Regions from separate parts of the Priestia sp. FSL R5-0597 genome, predicted to be linked through region 1. Evidence: riboswitches for the same ligand, from Rfam matches in the RefSeq annotation. Region 1 holds a riboswitch; each other region holds the start of a gene.

Region 1 (7,168 bases):
ACAGCTAGCCCTACAGCGGCTGACAGCGGATTAGCGCTTAGCGTATGGCCGCTCATAATTAATTTGGATCCGTTCATGATAGGTTCAATCGTTTTGCTGCTAGCTAACGTAACGGCTATCGGTGTATATCCTGCTCCCACTCCTTTTCCAAGCGTCATGATGTCTGGTTTAGCTCCCCAGTGCTCATATGCAAACATCACGCCTGTACGCCCAACTCCAGTCATGACTTCATCGGCTATCCATAACACATCATATTTATCACAAATTTCTCTTATCACTTCATAATAACCGGGTGGAGGTGTGAGAGCTGCTCCGGCAGCTCCTACAATGGGCTCTGTAATAAAAGCAGCAATATGTTCAGGGCCGGTTCGTTTGATAACTGTTTCCAATTCGTGTGCACAAGCAAGATTACAGGATGGATAGGTTTGATGAAACGGACATCGATAGCAATAAGGAGGTGAAACCGAAGGATAATCTTCAAGCAAAAACGAGAAACGTTTTCGTCTTCCAACGTGCCCTGACATAGACAGCGCTCCTATTGTAATACCGTGATAGCTCATCCAGCGTGACAAAACCTTTGTTTTGGTTGGCTTTCCTTGCTCTTGAAAATGCTGAATGGCTGTTTTCATAGCCGTTTCAGTCGCTTCTGTCCCGCTGTTAACAAAAAAGCTCCACTGGAAATGATTGCTGCTTAATTCACATAGTTTCTTAGCTAAGGCTTCCGTCGGATCGCTTGTAAACTGCGACCGATATACAAACGCAACTTTCTGTGCCTGATCCGTCATCGCATCAATAATTTCTTTTACGCCGTGTCCGATACTTGCTGTAACTGCCCCTGACGAAGCATCTATGTACTTTTTTCCATCTTGGTCGTACAAATAAATTCCTTTTCCATATGAAATAACTGGGTAGTCGTCGTCGAGCAGCGGCTTTATCACATGGGTTTTATTCATTTCCGCACTCTCCTTTCAAACACACACTCTTATTAAACTGTATGCTGAAAAGAAGAGTTTCTTGCCAATAAAAAAAGCCCTAGCATATAGCTAGAGCTTTTACACATATTAAGCTGATTGCGTTACAGATTTATCGATACGCTTTGCTTCTGACTCAGCCACAATAACGGCACACGCAGCGTCTCCTGTAATATTTACAGACGTACGAAGCATATCAAGCAAGCGATCAATTCCGATAATTAATCCGATACCTGCTACAGGCAGGCCAACCGAACTCAGTACCATCGCTAGCATAATAAGACCAACTCCCGGCACGCCTGCTGTACCAATACTAGCAAGCACCGCTGTCAACACAACCGTCACAAGAGCGCCCAACGACAGATCAACCCCGTATACTTGCGCAATAAAAATAGTCGCTACACCTTGCATAATTGCCGTTCCATCCATGTTAATAGTTGCACCTAATGGCTGAACAAAACTGCTGATAGACTCGGGGACACGAAGATTTTTTTGCGCCACATTCATTGAAATCGGAAGCGTTGCATTACTGCTTGATGTACTGAATCCAACTGTCATCGCAGGAGCAAACCCCTTAAAAAATTCAATAGGGTTACGTCTGGCCATAAGAGCGACTGATCCCCCATATGTTACGATTGAATGGATGAACAGCGCGAGCACGACTACAATCATGTATAGCCCCATCGCTTTAATTGCCTGCCAGCCTTGACTTCCAACCGCGGTTGCAAGAAGCCCAAATGTTCCGTACGGAGCAAACTTCATCACTAGATTCACAAGGTACATCATCAATTCATTTCCTTGCTCAAGTAAATTGTAAAGTCCTTTTGTTTTACTTCCAAGCATCGTGATACCAAAACCGATAAAGATAGAGAAAACGATAAGTTGAAGCATATTCCCTTCAGCCATCGCTTGAATTGGATTGACTGGAATCATATTTAAGAATGTCTCTCCAACAGGTGGTGCTTTTTCAGCTTCAAAAGAAGCGTTTTGTGTATCAAAAGATCCAAATGTACCCGGTTTAATTGCATACGCTAAAATTAAACCGATAATAATTGCAACGGTTGTTGTCACTAGGAAGTAGGAAACTGTTTTTGCCCCGATTCTTCCTAATTTTTTAGGATCTCCTAAACCTGCTACACCTAACGTGATAGAGAAAAACACAATTGGTACAACAAGCATTTTAATTAAGCTTAAGAAAATTTGGCCAAGCGGTGTAAACAAGTACTTGTCCAGCGGAGCAAAAGCACTTGGAGCAAAAGCATTGATTAACACTCCTACAATAGCACCAGCAATTAGCGCGATAATAATCTTTGTCGATAGCTTCATAGATTTACCTCCCGTAAATAAATTATATTAGAATGATTCTAACTACCATACTTATTTTACCATGCATTGAGGGCGATAACACTCAAAATATACAATATATTAAAAATTTTCAGATTAATAGTTTAGGAATATTTTTAGCTATACAAAAAACCATGAGAATATCATGGTTTCATAGACCTGTTATTCCCTCACTGAATGCTTACGGAGTTAGCTGTCGGATTCGGGTATGTGAGTTACCCTACTTGATTCATTCAAGATTCACCCCAAGTACATTACGCACAAATATGGGTCCTCCGTTCTCTTATAAAACAAAAGAGATTAAGCAAATAATTTTCTTTAATATTTTTGCATGATAATAATTGTTACTTTAATTAAAATTCATTTTATATGTTTCTGTCAAGTTTTTATTCAAAAATAATGCATGATTTTATCGTAAAAAGTTGAGAATTGTTATATTTTAAAATATTTACATCATATTTCAATAAACTAAAAACACCTATTTAACAAGACTTACAATCTAATGAATAAAAAATTAATTCAAAAAATAGTTTATAAAGTGAACTTTCTTCTCATTAATATCATTCATAAATATGTATAATTATTCTAACATCCATGTACTTTACTGCTTCCATAAATATTTTACTTATCAAAAAAATAACTCTTTCCAACTGTTGATTTTATCCTTGTACTGCTTGATATACACTCCTTAAAATTTCACTGACTTTATTGATGCGAAGAAATCGACATTATCAATTCCCCTTATTCTACTTAATTCTGCTCAAGATAGAAGTATAGATTTCCTACTATCTTTTAAAAAAGGAGCGGGTAATTATCATATAAAACTATCGGAGTTGGAACGGTACAAGTTCTTTACTTTTTACTTATTCCCTCTCGTTATTTAACCCATAAAAAAAAGAGGCCGTGACGGCCTCTTTTTTTTATACAGTAACAGGTTCAGAACTTGCTTTACGATTCTTTAATTTTTCAACAATGTCACGAGCTACCCACACACCACACGCACTTGCCTGCGCGAGTCCTCGCGTAATACCAGCTCCGTCTCCTCCCACGTATAAACCGGAAATTTCAGTTTCAAACTTATCGTTTAACTTCGGACGGGCGGAGTAAAATTTCGCTTCCACACCGTAAAACAGCGTATGTTCAGATGCTAACCCAGGCGTTACATGATCCAGTGCTTCTGTCATTTCAATTAAGCTTTTCATTGTATTGTATGGAAGCACTAAACCCAAATCACCAGGGACAGCTTCTTTTAACGTTGGTTCTAAAAAGCCTTCTTTAATTCGATTCGTTGTTGAACGGCGCCCCTTTAAAATATCTCCATACTTTTGAACAACTAAGCCTCCGTTTGACAGCATATTAGCTAATCTTGACACTTCGTGCGCATATTCGTTCGGCTGATCAAATGGATCCGAAAATTTATGAGAAACAAGCAGCGCAAAGTTCGTATTTTGACTTCCAAGCTTCGGATCTTTGTATGCGTGTCCATTTGCTAACATAATCCCTGAATGATTCTCTACTACCACATGCCCTGAAGGATTGCTGCAGAACGTTCTGACTCTTGTACCTACAGACGTATTGTAAATAAATTTCCCTTCGTACAAGTGCTTGTTGATTTCTTCCATAACAACGTTAGATGTTTCTACTCGAACACCGATGTCTACTTGATTGTTAATCATTTTCAAACGGCGTTTTTTTAGTAAGTCGCTCATCCACTTCGAGCCGTCTCGACCTGGTGAAACCACGACTTTATCAGCCGTAATTCTGTCACCATTCTTCAATTCAATACCGCGTACGATATGCTGACCATCTTCTTTTTCTGTTATTAAATCGGCTACTTCCGTTTTATACTGCATATCAATTTTTTCTTTTAAGTATTCATAAATGCTTTTTAAAATTTCTAAATTTTGCTCTGTTCCTAAATGACGCACTTGGGCACGCAATAGCTTTAATCCTGCTGCGTATCCGCGTTTTTCAATTTCACGAACTTTATCAGTTAACGGATCCGTAATCGTATCGGTTGCTCCGTGTTTTAAATTAATTTCATCCACGTATTTAATTAAATCTACCACCTGTGATTCAGACAGATAATCCGTCATCCAGCCTCCAAATTCACTGGTGATATTAAACTTCCCGTCTGAATATGCGCCGGCTCCACCGAAACCATTTGTGATAGAACAAGCAGGCAAACAGCCAGCAAACTCTTTTCTGCCAACTGCAGGCGGACATTTTTCAATTTTTTTCTGAAGAATCGGACAATTACGTCGATAGATATCGTGTCCTTTATCGATTAACAAAATAGTTGCTTCCGGTAATTTTAACGTTAGCTCATAGCAAGTAAAAATTCCAGCGGGTCCTGCCCCTACCACAATAACATCATAATTTGAGTTCATTGTACATTCTCCCATCATCTTTTTTCTTTGGGTAAAAGATAAAAGTTATTGACCGAATTTTCTTTTTTTATTATCATTCGGTTATTTTCTAGCCATTTGATAATATATCAAAAACAAACCCTTTAGTCAACAATATACACGAACATTAAAATAAAAAAAATAAAAAACATTCGTTTTTATTTCAACCAAATAAAAACCAGCGAACGAATAGCAAGCGCTACGAAATGTTCACTGGTTCTTTAATATACGGAAGAGCAATTTCTACTTTTGTTCCTACTCCTACTTTACTCGCAAATGAAATATGCCCTTGATGCTGTTCGATTATTCGGTAGCTAATCATTAATCCTAGCCCAGTTCCTGTTTGTTTGGTGGAATAAAATGGTTCACCTAGCCGAGCTAAAGATTGCTCATCAATTCCACATCCTTCATCCTCGATAATGACCATGCCGTATTCATTTCTTTTCTCAACGGTAACTTTAACTGTACCTTTGCTCATTGACTCAAGCGCATTTTGAATTAAATTAATAAAAACTTGTTTAAGCGCATTTTCTTCACAAAAGATTGTAATCTCATCACTAATCTCATTAATAATACGACAATTTTTATAATTGGCGTGTGTATCTAATAGTAATGTCACGTGACGTATGATTTGATTGAGACTTTTCGGATGGTATGAATTTTCAATTTTAGGCTTGGCCAGCGTTAAAAATTCTTGAATAATGGATTCGACGCGATTCAATTCTTCAAGCATAATATCATTGTATTCTTCATTATACTGTTTCGATGCTTTTAGCAGCTGAATAAACCCTTTAATCGCCGTCATTGGATTACGGATTTCATGTGCTACTCCTGCCGCTAGCTTGCTCACCATTGTAAGCTTTTCAGATTTGCTTGCCATTTCATCATATTTTTTTCGATCCGTTACGTCGCGAATAATATACTGAATGGCATCCTGTCCTTCAAACTTAATTTTGGTTGCCGAAGATTCAATAATGACGACCCCTTTTTTAGTCAATAGTTTCACATCAACACGTGGCCTCACGGACATTCCATTCATCAGCTGAACCATTCGTTCTTTTACAATTTCTAAATGTTCGGGGTGAATAAAGTGAAGCCAAGGACGCCCGATATACTCTTCTTTTTTCTCGCCGCCAAGAAGTTTAACACCAGCGGGATTCAAATATTGAATTCTGCCTTCTCTCGTTACAATAAATGCATCTTGACTCTGCTGGACAAACTGCTTATATTGCTTCATTTTCCGAATGACTTCCTCTTGCTTTTCAATACTTGAGGAAAACTCTTTCCACTGAACAACTAAGAGCGGAATATCTTCTTCCGTGCGCTGAATATGGATATGCATCGGAAACTGCTGATCTACTTTTTTCTTAAGTAAAACAACTTCTTCCTCTTGCTTTCTTAACGGTTCCACTTCATGCTTTTCAATAAAAAAGCGATTTGGCTCTTCAAATACATTACAGGAAAGAAGCCGTTCCTCCGTCGTTTTAAAAAGGTGGCAGCAAGCTTCATTTAAAATTTGAATATCGCCATCCATATTCATTACGAGCATTGGTGTAAATGACATTGAAAATAGCTGTTGAAATACTTTTTCCTTTTCCATATATTCACCTTCGCTTATTGAGTTACTAGCTATAGTATAATATGGTAAATGTTGATTTGGCAAAATTTTTTTATTATTTAAACAATTTATATGTAAGTTTGTCCTTTTCCATCTTTTATAAAAAGCTCGCACATGCGAGCAAATGAGACCTAATCAGCAAAAACAAGTGCAGCCAATGATGATTAATAAAATAAATAGCACAACAATTAATGCAAATGACTGGCCCGTTCCGCAATGATGATAACCGCCAATTGGATAGTGGCAAGTATCATATAGGTGGTGATAGCCTCCGTGATGGCATGGGTCGTAACAATCGTAGTTATACATAGCAATCTCTCCTCTTGTTTTTTTCATTTCGTACACTGTACTTTATATGCGTTAGTTGATTGTCCTGTATGTGCATTCGCCCATTTTTTACTTTCTCTTACGCCATATTCGCCTTTTGGGCTGCAGCGTATACGAAAACAACAAAAGTAAAATACTGCCCATCACCAGTAGCGTAGTAAAATCTTTCATAAACTCAATAATGACCCCTATATACGGGAGATGGTATGCGTAGCTTCCAATCACTTTAAAAGAAGCAGGCAAAGAATTTCTTTGAGCTGTAACCAGTACATCAGGGTCTTGATTATGGGCCAGTACAAGTTCATTCTTTGAAGAAGATGATTCGTCTCTAAAGACAACCATATCTCCGCGATGCAGGTGGTGATAATCCGTTTCTTGAACGGTTACAGTGAAACCAAATAGGCTTGGAACTGTGCTAACAAATAAAAATGTAAAGCAAATTGCATAAAGAACAAGTACATATCGAAACGCAGAAAACATACATTTATTGATCATAGGTA
Region 2 (7,168 bases), 3.4 Mb from region 1:
GAAAGAAAGGCAAGGTACATAGCTTTATGTGGGAAATTATTGTAGCAATCATTTTAGGGATTGTAGAAGGTTTAACAGAGTTTGCTCCCGTTTCGTCAACTGGGCATATGATTATTGTGGATGACCTGTGGTTAAATTCAAAAGAATTATTTTCATCTCCAGTAGCTAATACATTTAAGATTGTTATTCAGCTAGGGTCGATCTTAGCAGTAGTTGTTATTTTTAAAGATCGTTTTATTAATTTATTAGGATTAGGAAAAAAACCAGCTGCTGCAATTGGACCGACAAATCGCTTAAATTTAATGCAGGTAATTGTTGGTTTGTTACCCGCAGGAGTGTTAGGCCTTTTGTTTGATGATTACATTGATGAACATTTGTTTTCTTTAAATACGGTGCTAATTGGCTTAGTGGTCGGAGCTGTATTAATGATTCTAGCAGATTTGTTTGGACCTAAACGTCCGCGTGTAGAGACGGTGGACCAAATGTCTTATGGACAAGCACTAGGTATAGGACTGTTTCAATGTATTGCTCTTTGGCCAGGTTTTTCTCGTTCAGGCTCAACGATTTCAGGAGGGGTTCTTCTTGGAATGAGCCATAAGGCAGCCGCAGATTTTACATTTATTATGGCAGTGCCAATTATGGCAGGAGCAAGTGGACTTTCATTGGTTAAAAACTGGCAGTATTTCACATCAGATGCACTACCGTTTTTTATTGCTGGTTTTATCAGCGCCTTTATTTTTGCGCTTATATCGATTCGCTTTTTCTTAAAATTAATCAACCGCATTAAATTAGTTCCGTTTGCCATTTATCGAATTATCTTAGCGGCTATTCTATATTTTGTATTTTTATAAAATAAATAAGCGTATTTTATAGACATTTAAACTTCTGATAAAGACTTAAAAAGCAAGAAAAAGCTATTGCAACATTGCAATAGCTTTTTTGCATAAATATATATTATTGTCTTTTGAAAGCGTTTTATAAACATGGGTATTGACAAAACGTGTCGAAAAATAGTAAATTAATATTTGTGCAGTATAAAGTTAAGTAAAAGTAAGACTTCTGTTTAGTTTTATTGACTGTAAAAAACGTATGACAACGTATAGATCGTTTTAATTTTATAAAAATTGAATAATAAGCTTAATCGTATAGAGCGGGGGAATCATTATCGGCAGTAAAGCTGCCTTGGGGTGAATCCTTACAAAAGGTAGGAAACTCTCAATTCCGAATCCGACAGTTAACCTCGTTTGCTTTATTGAGAGAAAGAGCCCAAAATAGCGTAAGTAAAAGGCTGTTCTTTCTTAAGAATAGTCTTTTTTTGTTTTTTCAGAAAAGTATATACAAATGTCATACATCTTTGGGGAGGTACATCTATGAAAAAAATTCGTTTTGGTTTGGCTACGCAGATTTTTACCGGTTTAATCCTCGGTGTTCTTGTAGGAGTAATTTGGTTTAACGATCCGCGTGTAGTAACATACCTGCAGCCGCTGGGAGACTTGTTCTTAAGATTGATTAAGATGATTGTTATTCCAATTGTTATCTCAAGTTTAGTCGTTGGAGTTGCAGGAGCAGGTAGCGGTAAACAGGTCGGAAAGCTGGGCGTTAAAACCATTCTCTATTTTGAAATTATTACAACTTTCGCAATTGTAATCGGTGTATTGATTGCTAATATTTTTCACCCTGGACAAGGTGTAGACATTCATTCAGCACAGAAGAGTGATATTTCACAATACGTTGAAACATCCGAACAGCAAGAAGGAAAGTCAGTGGCTGAAACGTTCTTACACATTGTTCCGACAAACTTTTTCCAGTCAATTGTTGAAGGGGACATGCTAGCAATTATCTTTTTTACAGTATTGTTCGCACTTGGAGTAGCGGCAATTGGAGAAAGAGGAAAGCCTGTTGTTCAATTCTTTGACGGCGTTTCTCACGCAATGTTTCACGTGGTAAACCTAGTAATGAAAGTGGCTCCGATTGGAGTATTTGCTTTAATTGGTGTAACAGTTTCGAAATTCGGTTTAGAGTCACTTCTTTCATTAGGAAAGCTTGTTATCTTAGTTTACTTAGCGTTAATTTTCTTCCTACTTGTTGTATTAGGAGGAATTGCGAAATGGGCAGGAATTAACATTTTCCACTTATTCCGCTATATGAAAGATGAACTGTTGTTAGCATACAGTACATCTAGTTCTGAGACAGTTCTTCCGCGAATTATGGAAAAACTTGAAAAGATGGGCTGTCCAAAAGCTATCGTATCGTTCGTTGTACCAATTGGTTATACATTTAACCTAGATGGTTCTGTTCTCTATCAAGCGATTGCAGCGTTATTCTTAGCGCAGGTGTATGGTATTGATTTAACGATCGTTCAACAGCTGACGCTCATTCTGGTATTGATGGTTACATCTAAAGGAATGGCTGCGGTGCCAGGAACATCATTTGTTGTATTACTGGCTACTCTTGGAACAATCGGCGTTCCGGCAGAAGGATTAGCCTTCATTGCGGGAGTAGACAGAATCATGGATATGGCACGTACGGTTGTTAACTTAGTAGGAAACACACTAGCAGCAATTGTGATGTCTAAATCTGAAGGCAAATTTGACCCTAAAAAAGGTACAGAGGTCATGAGAGCCGGCTAATTTATAAATTAAAAAGCTACTTATTCTATTCAAAAAATTAGAATAAGTAGCTTTTTTCATAATAATTCCTTTATTATTATGGAAATTGACCCTATAATATGTAACATCAGGTATAAATATATCCAAATTTTATTCTTACATAAAAGCAGTCACTGGTTCCTTTCTTTATCAATAAATATAGAGATAGCTTAGCTAGTTGGGGGATAGTAGAGTATGTGGAAAAAGCGAATATGGGTCATCGCCTCGATAGTAATCGTATGTTTGTTAATCCCTTACAGTTTACCGATTGTGTTTGCTTTATTAACAGCATTAGCGCTTGAGGGTATTGTTCAAAAATTGCATCAATCTTTTAAAATGAAGAGAGTCTACGCAGTGCTTATGACCTTCATTTTATATGTTGTTTCGCTCATACTTATTGGATTTTTTATTGTTCGGACAATCGTTACGCAAGTGGTTGCTCTTTCAAAGATAGCGCCTTCATTTGTAAAAGAAATCTATGAAACCGCGATTTATCCAACTATTATCAAGTGGAAATACTATTCAAACGCTCTTCCTACAGAAGTGATTTCTTCTATCGAGCGCACGCTTGAAAAAACCGTAAATTCATTAGATTCTCTATTAAAAAGTACCGTGGAAATCATCATTAGCTTTGCTGCTACTGTTCCTGGGTTTCTACTAGAGTTTCTTATTTATTTAGTAGCGCTTGTATTTATCAGCCTTGAGCTGCCTGCTATTAAAAATAAAATTAAGTCATTTTTAACAGAAGAAACGAAATATAAGCTACAAGTTGTCATCACTCAGCTTATCCAAGCGGGGGTTGGTTTTATTAAGGCACAAATTATTTTAAGTGTCATGACGTTTGTAATGGCTTATGTAGGGCTTTGGCTATTAGATGTTCCGTATACCGCGCTGCTTAGTTTATTAATTGTAATTGTCGATATCTTACCAATCCTTGGGACAGGCTCGGTGCTCGTTCCATGGGGGATTTTTGCTCTTACGCAAGGACATGACTCATTAGCAATCGGCTTATTTATTCTATTTGGAGTCATTACGGTAGTAAGACGTGTAGTAGAACCAAAAGTATTTTCTACAAATATGGGTATTTCACCTTTGGCTGCATTAGTTAGTTTGTACATTGGATTTAAACTTTTAGGTTTTGTCGGGTTGTTTTTAGGACCGGCTTTAGTTATTTTATACGATGCTCTTCGTAAAGTAGGTATTATTCAAATTAACTTTAAACTATAAAAGCGCTGGATAAAACTAGCGCTTTTTTTTTATTGAAACTTTTGTAGTACGTCATACGTAAAGAGGGAAAGGAAAAAACTATGTCGCGTTGGTTTTTATCTATCAATCGGCTAAATTATAGTTTTGCAGTCTTAGATTTAATGACATGAGGAGGAGAATTTTTGTTAGAGTCGGTTTTACTTTCTTTAATTGAAGCGCTAAAACAGCTCTCTTATTTTGGCGTAATTTTAGCATTAACGTTTGAGTTTGTCCCCGCAGAGCTTGTTTTACCTTTAGTAGGGTATTGGGTGTACCAAGGTGATATGAACTTGTATCTGGCTATCCTTGCAGGTACAGTAGGCGGTGTGTGTGGACCGTTGACTCTTTATGCACTGGGACGTTACGGTGGACGACCGCTAGTTTTAAAATATGGAAAATATTTTTTGGTGAAAGAAAAAGAAATTGACGCTGCCGATCGCTTTTTTAATAAGTACGGCAGCGGGGTCGCTTTTTTTGGACGGTTTATTCCAGGAGTGCGTACGGCTATCTCTTTTCCATGCGGGATGGCAAAAATGAATGTATGGCTGTTTTCTATTTACACATTTGTTGCGATGCTTCCAGTAACGGCTATTTACGTATATTTAGGATATAAGTTAGGACCTAAGTGGAAAGAGGTGGGTCCGATTGTATCTCAATACATGCAGCCTATTGGAATCGGAATTGTTGTTTTAATTGCGTTGTTTTTTATCATTAAATATGTGCGGAATAAACAAGTAGGACAGAGCTGATAAATCGAGGAAAAGAGTGAGGATATGTCAGAGCATGAACAATTGAGAATAGAATTGCGAAAAATTGAAAAGTGGGAGAAAGACCAAAAAGGACTTTTTTTCTGGGAGCGGCTGGCTCGCTTGCCTTTTTCAGCTTTAGATAAAGTAACGCCAAAGTTCATTCATCAAAAAATAGAAAAATTATTAGATGAAATTGCTAAGTATGTTGATAATGGAGGCCAGTATTTAGCTAATACGTCTGCCACGCTAGAGAAAGCATCAGCCCAATTACAAGAAAATAAGCAGCTGTCAATAGAGGATGTTCAGCATTTATCTCTGCAGGAAATGGATGAGTTGGCGGAGTATTTTATTGAAGTCCGAAAAAAGAATGCGCAGCTGCAAGGAGCTACAACCGGAGTAGGTGGAATTTTCACACTGGCGATTGATATTCCTTTTGTATTGGGACTTACGCTTAAGACACTGCAAGAAGTGGCTGTTTCTTATGGTTACGATCCCACTGAGCAAGAGGAACGCATTTTTATGGTCAAATGCATGCAGTTTTCATCCTCTGATATTGTAGGAAAGCGTGCGATTTTAGAAGAATTAGCAAGCGGCAATCGAACGCGGAGCTTGCAGCAGCTCCAAGGTTGGAGAGAAGTGTTTCTAACCTATAGAGACAACTTGGGATGGAAAAAGCTATTTCAAATGATTCCTATAGCAGGGATGGTGTTTGGGGCGTATATTAACAAACAAGCGATTAGCGATATAGGAGAAGTTGGAATGATGCTTTACCGTAAAAGACGCATTTTAGAAAAAGTCTCACAATCTAAAAAATAAAAATAGGCTGGTATGAAAGTATTTTAGTTGAAGAAAAATCCGAACGAGTTTGATTCTTAGTTGAGAATCAAATACGTTCGGATTTTTTTATTGATATAGTAAATGTAGCTTTCATGTATTTAGTTGCCTCTAGGTGTTGATTGGAGGGCAAGGCGAAGACTCCTGCGGAAAAAGCGGAACAGATGAGACCCCGCAGGAGCGCAAGCGACGAGGAGGCTCAACGGCCGCCCGCGGAAAGCGAAGCCTTGCACGGAAATCAACAGCGGTGTAACGAGCGATTCATATTAGATCGTTTACCTTTTTGTTCGTGTGTAGATGGGATTGATTTGTTTATGTCTCAATTACTTTTTTTCGACATTATTTCTAGGGAAATATGTCGAGGTGTGTTAAGCCTATTTCCTTAATCAAAATGAAAAGTAGGAATGGTAATAGTATTTTTTCGTCTGGCAATCAGTAAATAAATAATTCCAATTATACTCCATACAATACCGATAAATAAGGATGTTTTTTCTAAGTTAAGCCACATAAAAAATAAAAATAAACTGCCGAGTAAAGGCATAAGTACATATGAAATATATCCACTGAGAGATCGTTTGTTTTGTTGAATAAAATAATGGATAAAAACCGCTATGTTAACTGAACTGAACGCAATTAAAGCACCAAAATTAATTAAAGAGGTAGCTTTTTCAAGAGACAGACTTAGTGAAATTAAAGAGAGACCACCAATAATGACTACGTTCCAAACAGGCGTCTTTGTTTTAGGGTGAATATAGCCAAAAATTCTCCGTGGCAGATAACCATCTTTCCCAATTGCGTAGAGAAGTCTTGATGCACTCATATGTGAGACAAGTCCAGAAGCAATAGTTGATGTTAAGGCTGCTGCTACAAAAATAGATTGAAACAGCTGGCCGCCAATTTTATAAGCGATTTCAGCCGATGCACCTTCTAAATCATGAAACAAAGAGGCTGAAGGGAAAAGAAGCTGAGCAAAGTAAGAAACCGTAATAAATAAGGCGCCTCCCGTACATGCAATAATGAGAATCCCTTTGGGAATGGTTTTCTCAGGCTTAAGTGTTTCTTCAGCCATGGTGGTTACAGCATCAAACCCTAAAAAAGAAAAGCATAAAATAGCTGCTCCGTTTAATAAAAGAGATATAGAAGCCGATTCACTTATAAACGGTTTAAATGATAGCTCTTGCCCTTGAGTTGTAGCACTTAAAATAATAAAGATGATAGCTACTAAAATTTGAAAAGCAACTAATAGCGTACCAAAAGAAACGGTTAAATGAACGCTAAAAATATTCATTATGGTCATGATGACCACAAAGCTGATAATCCATACGGCTTTTGGAACACCTGGAAACAGAGAGCTTAGGTAAATATTTGTCAAAAGTGCATTAATCATCGGTAGAAATAGATAATCAAGAAGAGCCGTCCATCCTACCAAAAAACCAATGCTTGGATTCATTACTTGCTGTGCGTATGTATAAGAAGAACCAGCTCCAGGAAAAGCTTTTACCATTTTTCCATAACTAATGGCTGTGAATAAAATAGCAATCAACGTGAATGCATAAGCACCTGAAACATGTCCATCTGTGGATTCAGTTACAATGCCAAATGTATCGAAAACGGCCATGGGTGCCATGTAGCCTAATCCTATCACGACGATATGCCATAATTTTAGTTGTTTAAGAAGAGAAGGTCCATGAT
Region 3 (7,168 bases), 830 kb from region 1:
CTATTATTCCTTGCGTTTAGAAGAACTTGAGGAACTGTTCCCAGGTCTGCTTCCTTCCATTATAAATATAGATGAGCAATTATTTTAAAAGCTGAACGATGGTTTGTTCAGCTTTTTTGTTCAAAATAAATGTGTCCATGCAGGCTGCATCCAGGATTAAAAGAAGAACGACAGTGAGGGCAAGTCGAGTTACAGGTTAAGTATTCATTAATTGAAAGCTCATGTTTACATACTCCGCAAAGAATAGCTTTTTCATTAAACATAGATTTTGGCCATCTTTTAATGTCGTGATCCGCATGTGCGTTATGACATTGATAGCATGGATAATATGTATGACAGCAATAAAATTTTATTGCAATAATATCTTTATCCGTATGATAGTGCGTACAGCGCGTTTCGGAATCCACTGTGTCACCTTTTACTGCAGGTACAGATTTGGTCATTATCATCACTCCTTATGAAAAGTATAGCATGCTTTTATACGCCTTATCATACATATGTAAAAAGAAAAATGCTATAATAAAACCATCGTTTTACATGTCAGATTGCATGCTAAAAAGATCAGATAAAAATTGATGTCAAAACAGATCGATTAAGTGAAGTAAAGAGAGGAAGAAAAAATGAGTAAGCAAGTTATCGTTTTTACCGGAGGCGGAACAGCTGGACACGTAACACCAAACATTGCCATCATGAAAGAATTAGACAGTGAAAAATGGGATATCCATTATGTCGGTTCTCACAATGGTATTGAGAAAGAATTAATTACAAAATTAAACGTTCCATATCATGCGATTTCAAGCGGGAAGCTGCGTCGATACGTAGATATGGAAAATGTAAAAGATGTATTTCGAGTAGCAAAAGGGGTTGGCGATGCGCGTCGCGTGCTGAAAAAGTTAAAGCCTTCTCTTGTTTTTTCAAAAGGCGGTTTCGTCACAGTTCCTGTGGTAATGGCTGCTAAATCTTTAAACATTCCCGTGTTCATTCATGAAAGTGATTTAACACCGGGACTGGCAAATAAAATTGCGCAGAAATTTGCCACTAAAATTTTCACTTCTTTTGATGAAGCCGCAAACTACTTTCCAAAAGAAAAAGTGCAGGTTGTTGGTTCACCTATTCGAAAAGAGCTATTTAGCGGAAGCGCAGCGAACGGGGAAAGCTGGCTACGCTTTTATGATAAGCGCCCCATTTTAACGATTATGGGGGGAAGTTTAGGAGCACGCCGTATTAATGAAATCGTTCGAGAGTCTTTGCCTGAACTGCAAAAGAAATTCCAAATTGTACACCTTTGCGGAAAAGGCAATATTGATACAAGCCTTGAAAAAGAGTCAGGATACCGTCAGTTAGAATACGTAAACGAACAGCTTCCTGATGTTCTAGCGGCAACTGATTATGTGATTACACGCGGCGGATCCAATGCCATTTTTGAGTTTTTAGCTCTTCATAAACCGATGATGATTATTCCTTTATCAAAAGCACAGAGTCGCGGAGATCAAATTTTAAATGCACAATCCTTTAAGAAAAAAGGCTACTGTATGGTTGTAGAAGAAGAGCAGTTAACAAAAGAACTGTTTTTGCGTGAAGTAAATGAGCTTCAGCAGCAGGCAAGTACGATGAAGCGTACAATGCGTGAAGCAACAAAAACGGATGCCATTTCAATTCTTGTAAATGAAATTGAGAAAATGAGCTAAAAAAAGCGTTCTTATCTCCTCGATAAGAACGCTTTTTTCTTCTGAAATTATTATTTTAAAATAATGAATAAATATAGAAAAATAAAGCTTTTAAAATTTCAAAAAATGTTGTTGACAGTAAATTTTAACAGGAGTAAGATTACTCTCATGAAACGTTCCACTGTGAAACGCTGAGTCTTTTCTGAAAGAGAAGGAAAGAGCGGAGGACCCAATTATCAGGGGTGAATCTCTTAATTGAGTAGGGTTACTTTCTTGACCCGAACCCGTCAGCTAACTTCGTAAGCGTTAAGAGAGAGGATGGTGTAATCGTGGTCGTTTTCTATAACAGCGGATAGTACGCTCCTTTCAAAATATAGGTGAAAGGAGCGTCAGGATGCATTTATCTAAGCAAATGATTCAAATGATTGAATATCGGGCCATGTGCGATCAGCAATCTTTTGATCTAGCAAACCGCTATTTGTCTACGTTAGCTAATCAAAGTTTTAAACGCAGCAGTAAAAACTATTATTAAGTCTAAAAATTAAATAACAAAGATACGCTTAATCAATTATGAGCGGGGGACCCAATATTTTGTACGTATGTACTAGGGGTGAATCTCTTAACTGAGTAGGGTTACTTCCATAACCCGAATCCGACAGCTAACTCCGTAAGCGTTTTGGGAGTAAAAAATTCGTGTCAATCACGGCTTATTTGTCGTGCATTAAACCGCGGAAGAGAACTCTCTTCTGCGGTTTTTTAATGGAAAAAAATAGCATCACGTCTCACGGTTAGCTTTTTTGGACGTGATGCTTTATGAAAAGAAACCGTCACTAAACTTAGAAGCTATCATTTTTGTTAGGAAACAGTTAGGAGGGAGCAACTTGGATATGATCATGCTTGGAACGCTTGTCATATTAACAGCTGCTATGTACGGAATTATTTGCTGGTCGTCTCATGTAGTAGATGAAAGAGAGGAGAAGTGAACGTGTCGTTCATTTTGTTAGGTATTTCAGTTCTCGTTTTAATTTATTTAGTGTATGTACTGTTAAATCCAGAACAATTTTAATAAGCGGAGGAATAAAAAGTGGGGATTTTTCTACTATCAGTTGCGCTGCTGCTTGTTTTTGTAGCGCTTATTGCAAAGCCCGTAGGTATTTATATAGCGAATGTGTTTTCAAACGATAAAAACACTAGCTTGATAGGAAAGATAGAAACGGTGATGTTTAAAGCAGCAGGAATTAAAGGGCTTAATCAGACGTGGAAGCAATATGCATTTGCTCTTGTTTTGGCGAATACGTTTATGATTTTTGTGGTGTACCTTATCTTCCGGTTTCAAGGGGTACTGCCGCTTAACCCAAGCCACATCAAAGGAATGGATCCGGCACTTGCTTTTAACACGGCCATTAGTTTTATGACAAATACGAACTTGCAGCACTACAGCGGCGAATCAGGTTTGTCCTATTTCTCGCAGATGGCCGCCATTGTATTTATGATGTTTGCTGCACCAGCAACGGCACTTGCAGTAGCAATCGCTTTTATTCGTGGGCTAGCAGGGAAAGAAATGGGAAACTTTTTTGTTGATTTTGTAAAGTCAATTACGCGTATTTTACTTCCTATCGCTTTTATAACAGGCATTTTATTTATGTTTTTAGGTGTCCCTCAAACGTTAAGCGGAACGGTTACTGCCCATACAATAGAAGGGGCAACACAGCAAATAGCAAGGGGACCAGTTGCTTCTTTTCTTTCAATTAAAGAGCTAGGAAACAACGGAGGGGGATTTTTTGGTGTCAATTCAGCTCATCCATTTGAAAATCCTAACGCGTTGAGCAATGTATTACAAATCGTCCTTATGCTTTTATTGCCAACAGCACTTCCTTTCACATACGGAAAAATGATCGGACAGCGTAAGCAAGGCCGCATCTTATTTGTAGCGATGAGTATGCTGTTTATCGTTATTTTAAGCACAGCGTTCGTAACAGAGTGGGGCGGCAATCCAAGACTTGATGCTTTTCATTTAAATGAAGCGAACGGTTATATGGAAGGGAAAGAAGTCCGTTTTGGTGTCGGCATGTCGACGCTTTACGCCATCGTGACGACAGCAAGTGAAACAGGTGCAGTCAACACCATGCACGATACTCTTACGCCTCTTACCGGGTTGTTAACGCTTGGAAATATGATGTTAAATACCGTATTTGGCGGTGTCGGAGCAGGATTTATGAATGTCATGATGTACGTCATTATCGCCGTATTTTTATCAGGTTTAATGGTTGGAAGAACACCAGAATACGTAGGTAAAAAAATTGAAGGAAAAGAAATGAAGCTAATCGCCGTGACGCTTATTTTGCAACCGCTGCTAATTTTAGGAGGAACAGCTGTAGCACTTACCACTCATTTAGGAATGGAAGGTATATCAAATCCAGGCTTTCACGGGTTAAGTCAGGCACTGTATGAATTTACGTCGTCAGCAGCAAACAATGGATCCGGCTTTGAAGGACTCGGTGATGCAACGCCGTTTTGGAACATTTCAACGGGAATCGTTATGTATATTGGACGCTACTTCGGACTAATTACGATGCTGGCGGTATCGAGCTCACTAGCATCTAAGCAGCTTGTTCCCGAAACACCTGGAACATTTAAAACAGATACGTCTTTATTTAGCGGCATTTTAATTGGAACTACCGTTATTGTAGGAGCACTTACGTTTTTCCCAGTGCTTGTGCTTGGGCCGGTTGCTGAGTATTTAACACTGTAATCAAGAAAGCGGAGGATCATAATGAATAAACGGAATTTTGCAAATAATATTGAATTGGATCGCAACAGTCATATTCAAGGTTCTGTAGATACACAAGCTTCATCGATTTTTATTCAATCAGTAAAGCAGGCTTTTATCAAGCTCAGCCCAAGAACGATGATAAAAAACCCTATCATGTTCGTAGTAGAAATCGGGTTTATAATTACGCTTTTTTTAGCCGTTATTCCGGACCTTTTCGGAGAAAGTACAGTAAGCACAGGGTTTAATGTTGCCGTATCTCTCGTGTTATTTTTTACCATTGTTTTTGCTAATTTTGCAGAAGCATTAGCAGAAGGTCGAGGAAAAGCACAGGCAAACTCATTAAAGCAATCTAAAGGCGATATTACAGCTAATCAGCTTCAAAACGGGCAAATGATACAAGTTTCGGCATCGCAACTAAAAAAAGGAGATATCGTCGTCGTTTCACAAGGCGAAATGATTCCTGGAGATGGAGAAATTATTAAAGGACTGGCGTCTGTTGATGAATCGGCTATTACGGGTGAATCGGCACCTGTTATGAAAGAAGCAGGCGGGGATTTTAACTCTGTAACTGGAGGTACAAGAGTTGTCAGCGATGAAATTACAATTAAAATTACGTGTGAGCAAGGTGAATCGTTTTTAGATAAAATGATTTCGCTTGTTGAAGGAGCAGAGCGTCAAAAAACGCCAAATGAAATTGCGCTAAACACGGTTTTGACAAGTTTGACGATTATTTTTTTACTAGTTGTTGTGACGCTTCCTGTCTTTACAAACTATTTACATTTTCAACTCGACACGGCTATTTTAATTTCACTGCTCGTCTGCCTCATTCCGACAACAATTGGAGGATTATTATCGGCCATTGGAATTGCTGGAATGGATCGAGTCACGCAGTTTAACGTGATTGCTATGTCAGGAAAAGCAGTAGAAGCAGCTGGTGACATCAATACAATTATTTTAGATAAAACCGGCACCATTACGTTTGGAAACCGAATGGCTCATCAGTTAACGACTGTAGAAGGCGTAGACGAACGTGAACTGTACAAATGGGCGTTTGTTTCTTCTCTTTACGACGAAACACCAGAAGGACGCTCGGTGGTTGATTTTATCCAAACTCGCATGGGAGTAGAAGACCTTAGAAAAACGCAGGGAACGTTTGTAGAATTCAAAGCTGAAACGCGAATGAGCGGCATTGACTTACAGAATGTATCTGTACGAAAAGGGGCAGTGGACGCCGTCACGGCATGGGTAGAGTCAAATGGCGGAAAGGTTCCCTCTGATTTACAGCAAAAAGCAAACGAAATTGCAGGAGCTGGTGGCACGCCTCTTGCCGTCGCCGCTGATAATAAAATTTACGGTTTGATTTATTTAAAAGACACGGTAAAACCAGGAATGAAAGAACGCTTTGATGAACTTCGTAAAATGGGCATTAAAACAGTGATGTGTACAGGAGATAATCCGTTAACCGCAGCAACCATTGCAAAAGAAGCGGGAGTAGATGAATTTATTGCGGAATGCAAGCCAGAAGACAAGATTCAAGTTATTAAATACGAACAGCAGCAAGGCAAGCTAGTTGCGATGACAGGTGACGGGACAAACGATGCCCCTGCACTTGCTCAAGCTGACGTTGGTCTAGCGATGAACAGCGGAACTTCAGCTGCTAAAGAAGCAGCAAATATGGTGGATTTAGATTCTGACCCTACTAAAATTATTGAAGTCGTTTCAATTGGAAAACAGCTATTAATGACAAGGGGTGCCTTAACTACATTCAGCATCGCAAACGATATTGCTAAGTATTTCGCGATTATTCCAGCGATGTTTACCTTGGCGATTCCGCAAATGGAGGCTCTTAACGTAATGAAGCTGAATTCACCACTATCTGCGGTGTTGTCAGCGCTCATTTTTAATGCGGTCATTATCCCGCTGTTAATTCCCTTAGCCATGAAGGGAATTGCCTATAAGCCGATGAGTTCTAACGCCCTGCTGCGAAAAAATTTGTTCATTTACGGATTAGGTGGGGTATTAGTTCCATTCATTGGGATTAAAGCGATTGACTTATTACTTTCATTTGTGATGTAGAGGAGAAGAAACGATGATACAAACAGAACGAACGGGAAGCATTATTGTTCGCTTAACAATTATGATGATGATACTTTGTGGTCTTATTTATCCTGTTGTGATGACAGGTATTGCTCAAACAGCTGTTCCAAGTAAAGCAAACGGCAGCCTAATCTATTCAAACAATCATCAAGTTATCGGTTCTAAGCTGATTGGGCAGCAGTTTACAAGCAATGCATTTTTTCACGGCAGAGTCTCTAGTATTGATTATAACGGGGCAGGATCTGGGTCGTTGAATTTAGCACCTTCAAATAAAGATCTTACGAATCGTATCGAGAAATCCGTAGCGGCGTGGAAAAAAGAAAACGAAGTGCCCAAAGAAGGAATTCCAATTGATGCCGTCACAAATTCGGCTTCTGGACTCGATCCTGACATTACGCCACAAGCTGCATATGCACAAGTAGAGCGTGTGGCAAAAGCCACACATATTAAAGCCAACAGGCTAAAACAGTTAATCAAAGAACATACTCAGCAAGGGGCTTTTAGTGAAAAACGAGTAAATGTAGTAGAGCTAAATTTAGCTGTTCAACGAGAGCGCTAATTACATGCACTCGCTTCATGTACTGAAGCGAGTGTGATAAAGGGGCACAAACAATGAAAGAAAAAGAAGCTC

The links. A riboswitch is a leader RNA that binds a small molecule or an ion and turns the genes downstream of it on or off. The one in region 1 is predicted to bind cyclic di-AMP.
Region 2: linked by a shared signal. The riboswitch ahead of MKX72_RS02305 (cation:dicarboxylate symporter family transporter) and the one ahead of MKX72_RS20430 (dicarboxylate/amino acid:cation symporter) in region 1 are both predicted to bind cyclic di-AMP.
Region 3: linked by a shared signal. The riboswitch ahead of kdpF (K(+)-transporting ATPase subunit F) and the one ahead of MKX72_RS20430 (dicarboxylate/amino acid:cation symporter) in region 1 are both predicted to bind cyclic di-AMP.

What each region holds. Positions count from the first base shown of each region.
Region 1 is NZ_JBBOUZ010000001.1:3,845,167-3,852,334, forward strand. It holds gene MKX72_RS20425 (aspartate aminotransferase family protein) at 1-953, opposite strand, end outside; gene MKX72_RS20430 (dicarboxylate/amino acid:cation symporter) at 1,062-2,297, opposite strand; cyclic di-AMP (ydaO/yuaA leader) riboswitch at 2,478-2,632, opposite strand; gene MKX72_RS20435 (NAD(P)/FAD-dependent oxidoreductase) at 3,236-4,705, opposite strand; gene MKX72_RS20440 (ATP-binding protein) at 4,923-6,323, opposite strand; gene MKX72_RS20445 (YjcZ family sporulation protein) at 6,477-6,650, opposite strand; gene MKX72_RS20450 (hypothetical protein) at 6,738-7,163, opposite strand; gene MKX72_RS20455 (hypothetical protein) at 7,153-7,168, opposite strand, start outside.
Region 2 is NZ_JBBOUZ010000001.1:425,373-432,540, forward strand. It holds gene MKX72_RS02300 (undecaprenyl-diphosphate phosphatase) at 27-851, shown strand; cyclic di-AMP (ydaO/yuaA leader) riboswitch at 1,125-1,264, shown strand; gene MKX72_RS02305 (cation:dicarboxylate symporter family transporter) at 1,371-2,630, shown strand; gene ytvI (sporulation integral membrane protein YtvI) at 2,844-3,875, shown strand; gene MKX72_RS02315 (DedA family protein) at 4,037-4,642, shown strand; gene MKX72_RS02320 (EcsC family protein) at 4,667-5,458, shown strand; gene MKX72_RS02325 (hypothetical protein) at 5,595-5,729, shown strand; gene MKX72_RS02330 (APC family permease) at 5,859-7,168, opposite strand, start outside.
Region 3 is NZ_JBBOUZ010000001.1:3,016,240-3,023,407, reverse strand. It holds gene MKX72_RS15445 (ArsR/SmtB family transcription factor) at 1-88, shown strand, start outside; gene MKX72_RS15440 (CHY zinc finger protein) at 108-443, opposite strand; gene MKX72_RS15435 (undecaprenyldiphospho-muramoylpentapeptide beta-N-acetylglucosaminyltransferase) at 621-1,688, shown strand; cyclic di-AMP (ydaO/yuaA leader) riboswitch at 1,847-1,989, shown strand; gene MKX72_RS15430 (hypothetical protein) at 2,062-2,199, shown strand; cyclic di-AMP (ydaO/yuaA leader) riboswitch at 2,215-2,355, shown strand; gene kdpF (K(+)-transporting ATPase subunit F) at 2,647-2,733, shown strand; gene kdpA (potassium-transporting ATPase subunit KdpA) at 2,758-4,419, shown strand; gene kdpB (potassium-transporting ATPase subunit KdpB) at 4,441-6,516, shown strand; gene kdpC (potassium-transporting ATPase subunit KdpC) at 6,530-7,096, shown strand; gene kdpDN (KdpD-like non-kinase potassium sensor) at 7,150-7,168, shown strand, end outside.